One region of the Streptomyces cinereospinus genome, then DNA from elsewhere that is predicted to be linked to it. Evidence: predicted binding sites of a transcription regulator. Region 1 holds the regulator's gene; the other holds the start of a gene.
The links. Region 1 encodes HrcA, which represses chaperone genes, less so after heat shock. Its sites were predicted from a motif close to TTNGCACTCNGNNNNNCNGAGTGCNAA; they were not measured.
Positions count from the first base shown of each region.

Region 2: the regulator HrcA is predicted to act here: its motif matches at 1,961-1,987, upstream of groL (chaperonin GroEL).

Region 1 covers NZ_JBHMCY010000029.1:41,974-46,209, reverse strand. The annotation lists gene hemW (radical SAM family heme chaperone HemW) at 1-844, shown strand, start outside; gene ACFF45_RS16940 (DUF3097 domain-containing protein) at 968-1,771, opposite strand; gene ACFF45_RS16935 (MBL fold metallo-hydrolase) at 1,801-2,547, opposite strand; gene hrcA (heat-inducible transcriptional repressor HrcA) at 2,709-3,725, shown strand; gene dnaJ (molecular chaperone DnaJ) at 3,726-4,236, shown strand, end outside.
Region 2 covers NZ_JBHMCY010000007.1:96,057-100,292, reverse strand. The annotation lists gene thrC (threonine synthase) at 1-926, shown strand, start outside; gene ACFF45_RS05665 (MoaD/ThiS family protein) at 923-1,198, shown strand; gene ACFF45_RS05660 (cold-shock protein) at 1,640-1,843, shown strand; gene groL (chaperonin GroEL) at 2,150-3,772, shown strand; gene ACFF45_RS05650 (NADH:flavin oxidoreductase) at 3,961-4,236, shown strand, end outside.

The sequences.
Region 1 (4,236 bases):
GGAGGCGAACCCGGAGTCGGTCGGCCCGGCGTACCTCGCGGCCCTGCGGGAGGGCGGCTTCAACCGGGTCTCCTTCGGGATGCAGAGCGCCCGGCAGCACGTGCTGCGGGTGCTGGACCGCACGCACACCCCCGGCCGCCCCGAGGCGTGCGTCGCGGAGGCACGGGCCGCCGGGTTCGAGCACGTGAACCTGGACCTGATCTACGGCACGCCGGGGGAGTCCGACGACGACTGGCGGGCCTCGCTGGACGCGGCGCTGGGCGCGGGCCCGGACCACGTCAGCGCGTACGCGCTGATCGTCGAGGAGGGCACGCAGCTGGCCCGGCGGATCCGCCGGGGCGAGGTGCCGATGACCGACGACGACGTGCACGCCGACCGGTACCTCATCGCCGAGGAGCGGCTGTCCGACGCCGGTTACGCGTGGTACGAGGTGTCCAACTGGGCCACCTCGGACGCCGCCCGCTGCCTGCACAACGAGCTGTACTGGCGGGGCGCCGACTGGTGGGGCGCGGGGCCGGGCGCGCACAGCCACGTCGGGGGCGTGCGCTGGTGGAACGTGAAGCACCCCGGCGCCTACGCCGCCGCCCTGGCGGCCGGCCGCTCCCCGGGCGCCGGCCGCGAGCTGCTGACCGACGAGGACCGCCGCGTGGAGCGCGTCCTGCTGGAGCTGCGGCTGCGGGACGGCGTGCCGCTGTCACTGCTCCGGGAGCGGGGCCGCGCGGCCGCCCGGCGGGCCCTGGCGGACGGGCTCCTGCGGGAGCCGGAGTACGCGGCGGGCCGGGCGGCGCTGACCCTGCGCGGGCGGCTGCTCGCCGACGCCGTGGTGCGCGACCTCGTGGACTGACGAGGCCGCCGCCCGGGGCCGGACCGGCGAGGCCGCCCGGAGACGCGCCCCGAGGAGGTGCCGTGATGAGGCCGCCCGGAGACGCCCCGTGTCGGTGGACCGGCGAGGCCGTCCGGGTACGCCCTACGCGGGTGCCGTGACGAAGTCGATCAGCTCCTCCACGCGGCCCAGCAGCTCCGGCTCCAGGTCCTTGTAGGAGCGCACCCGCGACAGGATCCCCTGCCACGCCGCGCCGGTGTTCTCCGGCCAGCCCAGTGCCCGGCACACGCCCGTCTTCCAGTCCTGCCCGCGCGGCACCCGGGGCCACGCCTCGATCCCCAGCGACGCCGGCTTCACCGCCTGCCAGACGTCGACGTACGGATGGCCCACCACCAGGGCGTGCTCGCTCGTCACCGCCTGTGCGATCCGCCACTCCTTCGAGCCCGGCACCAGGTGGTCGACCAGGACGCCCAGCCGGGCGTCCGGGCCCGGCGCGAAGGACTCCACGATCGACGGCAGGTCGTCCACGCCCTCCAGGTACTCCACGACCACGCCCTCCACGCGCAGGTCGTCGCCCCAGACCCGCTCGACGAGCTCGGCGTCGTGCCGGCCCTCGACATAGATGCGGCCGGCCCGGGCCACCCGCGCGCGGGCGCCGGGCACGGCGACCGACCCGGAGGCGGTGCGGGCCGGGCGGGCCGGTCCGGAGGCGGGCCTCACCAGCGTCACCACGCGGCCCTCCAGCAGGAAGCCCCGCGGTTCCAGCGGGAAGACCCGGTGCTTGCCGAGGCGGTCCTCCAGGGTCACCGTGCCCGCCTCGCAGCGGACGACCGCGCCGCAGAAACCGGTGCCGGGCTCCTCGACCACCAGGCCGGGCTCCGCGGCGACCTCCGGGACGGGCTGGGGCTTCTTCCACGGCGGGGTCAGGTCCGGAGAGTACTGGCGCATTCGCCCGACGATATGGACAGCTGTACGCGTCACCCGTGCGACACGCCGAACCGCGCGGCCAGGGCGTCGCGCTGGCGCCGTACGAACGCCGCGTCCACCACCGCTCCGTGGCCGGGCACGTACAGCGCGTCCTCGCCGCCGAAGCCCACCAGCCGGTCCAGCGCGTCCGGCCAGTGCGCCGGCACCGCGTCCGGCCCCGCCTGCGGCTCGCCCGACTCCTCGACCAGGTCGCCGCAGAAGACCACCTCGCGGTCGCCCGGACCTCCGCCCGGCACCAGGACCGCCAGGTCGTACGCCGTGTGCGCCGGCCCCACGTTCGCCAGCAGCACCTGGCGGCCGGGCCCCAGGTCGAGGGTCCACTCGCCGGAGACGTGGTGGCGGGGCGGGACCAGCGTGTCGGCCGCCTCCTGGGCCGCCGCCGCGTCGAGGCCGTGGCGGACGGCGTCCGCGCGCAGCTCCTCACGGCCGCGCCGGCCGCCGAGCACGGCGTCGACGCCGACCGCGCCGAACACCTCCGCCCCGGCGAACGCGGCCGCGCCCAGCACGTGGTCGAAGTGGGGGTGGGTGAGCGCGAGATGGGTCACACGCCGGCCGGCGAGCTCCTCCGCCTGCGTCCGCAGCCGAGCCCCCTCCGCGAGGCTCGAACCGGCGTCGATCAGCAGCGCCGCGCCCCGGCCGACCACCAGCCCCACCGTGCAGTCCCAGTCCGGGAGGCGGCAGCGCCCGACGCCGGTCGCGAGCCGCTCCCAGCCCACCTCTTCCCAAGTCACGCTCATACGGCGACGCTAGCGGTACGCCCCGCCCCGCACGACCCGGCGGGACCGGCCTTGCCGGGGGCGTACCCGACGGCCGTACACTGGGCCGGTAAGGCTGGCACTCGCGGGCGTCGAGTGCCAGGGGGAGCGGCAAGGGGACGACGTGCTGGAGGTGTGCGCGGATGCTCAGTGAACGAAGGCTTCAGGTCCTGCGCGCGATCGTCCAGGACTACGTCGGAACCGAGGAGCCGGTCGGCTCCAAGGCGCTCACCGAGCGGCACAGCCTCGGCGTCTCCCCGGCCACCGTCCGCAACGACATGGCGGCCCTGGAGGACGAGGGGTACATCGCCCAGCCGCACACCAGTGCCGGGCGCATCCCGACGGACAAGGGCTACCGGCTCTTCGTCGACAAGCTGGCCGAGGTCAAGCCGCTGACCGCGCCGGAGCGGCGCGCGATCCAGAACTTCCTCGACGGCGCCGTCGACCTGGACGACGTGGTGACCCGCACCGTGCGGCTGCTCGCCCAGCTGACCCGGCAGGTCGCCGTCGTGCAGTACCCGTCGCTGACCCGGTCCACCGTGCGGCACGTGGAGCTGCTGTCGCTGGCCCCCGCGCGGGTGATGCTGGTGCTGATCACCGACACCGGCCGGGTGGAGCAGCGGATGGTGGACTGCCCGGCGCCGTTCGGCGAGTCGTCGCTGGCGGACCTGCGGGCGCGGCTGAACAGCCGGGTCGCGGGCCGCCGCTTCACGGACGTGCCGCAACTGGTGCAGGATCTGCCGGAGGCCTTCGAGGCCGAGGACCGCGGTACGGTCCAGATGGTGCTCTCCACCCTGCTGGAGACGCTCGTCGAGGAGACGGAGGAGCGGCTGGTGATCGGCGGTACGGCCAATCTCACCCGTTTCGGACATGACTTCCCCCTCACCATCCGGCCGGTGCTGGAGGCGCTGGAGGAGCAGGTGGTGCTCCTCAAGTTGCTGGGCGAGGCGAAGGATTCGGGCATGACCGTGCGCATCGGGCACGAGAACGCCCACGAGGGACTCAACTCCACGTCGGTGGTGTCGGTCGGCTACGGTTCGGGCGGCGAGGCAGTCGCCAAGCTCGGCGTGGTCGGACCGACCCGCATGGATTACCCGGGAACGATGGGAGCGGTACGCGCAGTGGCACGGTACGTCGGACAGATCCTGGCGGAGTCGTAAGTGGCCACGGACTACTACGCCGTTCTCGGCGTGCGCCGCGACGCGTCGCAGGAAGAGATCAAGAAGGCCTTCCGGCGGCTCGCGCGCGAGCTGCACCCGGACGTCAACCCGGACCCGAAGACCCAGGAGCGGTTCAAGGAGATCAACGCCGCCTACGAGGTGCTCTCGGACCCGCAGAAGAAGCAGGTCTACGACCTCGGCGGCGACCCCCTGTCGCAGGCCGGCGCGGGTGCCGCGGGCGGCTTCGGCGCGGGCGGCTTCGGGAACTTCTCGGACATCATGGACGCGTTCTTCGGCACGGCGTCGCAGCGCGGGCCGCGCTCGCGCACCCGCCGGGGCCAGGACGCGATGATCCGGATCGAGATCGAGCTGGACGAGGCGGCCTTCGGCACCACGAAGGACATCCAGGTCGACACGGCCATCGTCTGCTCCACCTGCAGCGGTGAGGGCGCGGCGCCGGGGACCTCGGCGCAGACCTGTGACATGTGCCGCGGCCGCGGTGAGGTCTCGC
Region 2 (4,236 bases), on a different contig from region 1:
GCAATCCCACGCACTCCTTCAAGGACCGCGTGGTCGCCCAGGCCCTGGAGGCCGCGCGGGCCTTCGGCTTCACCACGCTGTCCTGCTCCTCCACCGGCAACCTGGCGGGCGCCGTCGGCGCCGCCGCCGCCCGGGCCGGCTTCCGCTCCTGCGTGTTCATCCCGCACGACCTGGAGCAGGGCAAGGTCGTGATGGCCGCGGTCTACGGCGGTGAACTCGTCGGCATCGACGGCAACTACGACGACGTGAACCGCTTCTGCTCCGAGCTGATCGGCGACCCGGCCGGTGAGGGCTGGGGCTTCGTCAACGTCAACCTGCGGCCGTACTACGCGGAGGGCTCCAAGACCCTGGCGTACGAGATCTGCGAGCAGCTCGGCTGGCGGCTGCCGGAGCAGATCGTCGTCCCCATCGCCTCCGGCTCCCAGCTCACCAAGATCGACAAGGGTCTCCAGGAGCTGATCAAGCTCGGCCTGGTCGAGGACCGGCCCTACAAGATCTTCGGGGCGCAGGCGGAGGGCTGCTCGCCGGTGTCCACCGCGTTCAAGGCGGGGCACGACGTGGTGCGGCCGCAGAAGCCGAACACCATCGCCAAGTCGCTGGCCATCGGCAACCCGGCGGACGGGCCGTACGTGCTGGACATCGCGCGGCGGACCGGCGGCGCGGTGGAGGACGTGACGGACGAGCAGGTGGTGGACGCGATCAAGCTGCTGGCCCGGACCGAGGGCATCTTCGCCGAGACGGCGGGCGGGGTGACGGTGGGCGTCACCAAGAAGCTGATCGACGACGGCCTCCTCGACCCGACGAAGACCACCGTCGTGCTGAACACCGGCGACGGCCTCAAGACCCTCGACGCGGTGGCCGGTACCGGCCTGACCGCCACCATCCGCCCGAACCTGGACTCCTTCCGAGAGGCTGGCCTCGCATGAGCGTGACCGTCCGCATCCCCACCATCCTGCGCACCTACACCGGCGGTCAGGCCGAGGTCGCCGCCGAGGGCGGCACCCTCGGCGAGGTCATCGCCGACCTGGAGAAGAACCACACGGGCATCGCCGCCCGGATCCTGGACGACCAGGGCAAGCTGCGGCGGTTCGTCAACGTGTACGTCAACGACGACGACGTCCGCTTCGAACAGGGGCTGGAGACGGCCACCCCGGACGGCGCCGGCGTGTCGATCATTCCGGCGGTGGCCGGCGGCTGAACCGCCGCGCGTATTACCGTGAGTAACCGCGGTTACTCGATGTTCATCTGATTGCCCCCTCCGTGAGAGAAGCGGAGGGGGCAATTCAGTGTGGTTGAGCGCGATACAGTTGGGGAACACGATGCGGATCGCCATGCCGGGCGCATATGAGTCCCGGCCCGGGTGCGATGAGATGTAGCCAAAGTGTGTGGCGCATTTGTGTCTTTCATGCCTTTTGTGGAGCCCGACTTGCCCTGAATTCGGGTGAATTCTCCGTAAATCACCGAGCGTTCACGCCCGGATTTCTCGTCCGATTGACCTGTTGCGGACGGCAGTTGGGCAGATACATTCGGCCGCGGTCGACGCGTTCCGGCGCACGCCCCCCAGTCAATGGCGGGCGAGGTCTGACCCGGATCCGCGAAGTGTGGATCTGTGCAAGGGCCAGTAATAGGGGAGTTAGGCATGGCTCAGGGCACCGTCAAATGGTTCAACGCGGAGAAGGGGTACGGCTTCATCGCGGTCGACGGTGGTGCGGACGTCTTCGTCCACTACAGCGCGATCCAGATGGACGGCTACCGGACCCTCGAAGAGGGCCAGCGGGTCGAGTTCGAGATCTCGCAGGGTCAGAAGGGTCCGCAGGCCGACATGGTTCGCCTCAGCGCCTAGCGCGCGACCACCGCATGTGACGTTCTGTTCGAAGGGCCCGTGCCTCCCGGGGTGCGGGCCCTTCGGCATGTACGCGGCCGGGTGTCGGCCACGTACGCGGCCGGATCCCGGGAGCCGCTTGCACTCGGCAGGGGCGAGTGCTAATCATTGCGTTAGCACTCTGAAGGTGAGAGTGACAACGAAGGACCGGGTCGGTGAGGCCCGCAGGCCGGGTGGGGCAAGGAACCACGAGGCAGGCGAGCCGTCCGTCGCGGGCGCGGGCGCGGTCCGAAGGAATCACCCCCAGTCCTGGAGGGACCACTTCACATGGCCAAGATCATCGCGTTCGACGAGGAGGCGCGGCGCGGCCTCGAGCGCGGCATGAACCAGCTCGCGGACGCCGTGAAGGTGACGCTCGGCCCCAAGGGCCGCAACGTCGTCCTCGAGAAGAAGTGGGGCGCGCCCACGATCACCAACGACGGTGTCTCCATCGCCAAGGAGATCGAGCTCGAGGACCCGTACGAGAAGATCGGCGCCGAGCTGGTCAAGGAAGTCGCCAAGAAGACGGACGACGTCGCCGGTGACGGTACGACCACCGCCACCGTCCTCGCCCAGGCGCTGGTCCGCGAGGGTCTGCGCAACGTGGCCGCCGGTGCCAACCCGATGGCCCTCAAGCGCGGCATCGAGAAGGCCGTCGAGGCCGTCTCCGGTGCGCTGCTCGACCAGGCCAAGGAGGTCGAGACCAAGGAGCAGATCGCCTCCACCGCCTCCATCTCCGCCGCCGACACCCAGATCGGCGAGCTCATCGCCGAGGCGATGGACAAGGTCGGCAAGGAAGGCGTCATCACCGTCGAGGAGTCCCAGACCTTCGGTCTGGAGCTGGAGCTCACCGAGGGCATGCGCTTCGACAAGGGCTACATCTCGGCGTACTTCGCCACCGACATGGAACGCATGGAGGCGTCGCTCGAGGACCCCTACATCCTCATCGCCAACTCCAAGATCTCCAACGTCAAGGACCTGCTCCCGCTGCTGGAGAAGGTCATGCAGTCGGGCAAGCCGCTGCTGATCATCGCCGAGGACGTCGAGGGCGAGGCCCTGTCGACCCTGGTCGTCAACAAGATCCGCGGCACCTTCAAGTCCGTCGCCGTCAAGGCCCCGGGCTTCGGCGACCGCCGCAAGGCCATGCTCGGCGACATCGCCATCCTCACGGGCGGCGAGGTCATCTCCGAGGAGGTCGGCCTCAAGCTGGAGAACGCGACCCTGGACCTCCTGGGCCGCGCCCGCAAGGTCGTCATCACCAAGGACGAGACCACCATCGTCGACGGTGCCGGCTCCGCCGACCAGGTCGCGGGCCGGGTGAACCAGATCCGTGCCGAGATCGAGAACAGCGACTCGGACTACGACCGCGAGAAGCTCCAGGAGCGTCTGGCGAAGCTGGCCGGCGGCGTGGCCGTCATCAAGGCCGGTGCCGCCACCGAGGTGGAGCTCAAGGAGCGCAAGCACCGCATCGAGGACGCCGTCCGCAACGCGAAGGCGGCCGTCGAGGAGGGCATCGTCGCCGGTGGTGGCGTGGCCCTGCTCCAGGCCTCCCAGGTGTTCGAGAAGCTGGAGCTGGAGGGCGACGAGGCCACCGGTGCCGCCGCGGTGAAGCTGGCCCTGGAGGCCCCGCTGAAGCAGATCGCGGTCAACGCCGGCCTCGAGGGCGGCGTCGTGGTGGAGAAGGTGCGCAACCTGACCCCGGGCCACGGCCTGAACGCCGCGACCGGCGAGTACGTCGACCTGGTCAAGGAAGGCATCATCGACCCGGCGAAGGTGACCCGTTCCGCGCTGCAGAACGCCGCCTCCATCGCCGCGCTCTTCCTCACCACCGAGGCCGTCATCGCCGACAAGCCGGAGAAGGCCGCGGCCCCGGCCGGCGGCGGCATGCCGGGCGGTGACATGGACTTCTGATCCTCGCCGAGGATCGGATCCGTCCGACGGTACCGAGGGCGGCACTCCCTGGAGACAGGGGGTGCCGCCCTCGGGCGTGTCCGGGGTCACACCGGAGCCGGGGAGGCGGTGGAATGCGGCCGCCGCCCAGGCAGTTGATGCTGTGCAAGTATGCACATGCATTGATCGTCGTTCCCAGGAGCCCCCACATGACCGTCACCGCCTCCACCGGCCCGTCCCGGGCGGCCGAGATCCTGTCCCGGCCCTTCACCGTGGGCGGGCTCACCGTCCCCAACCGGATCGTGATGGCGCCGATGACCCGCCAGTTCTCCCCGGGCGGCGTCCCGGGCGCGGACGTGGCGTCGTACTACTCCCGGCGCGCGGCGGCGGGCGTCGGTCTGATCGTCACCGAGGGCACCTACGTGGGCCACGAGTCCGCCGGGGACAGCGCCGCCGTCCCGCTCTTCCACGGCACGGAACCGCTG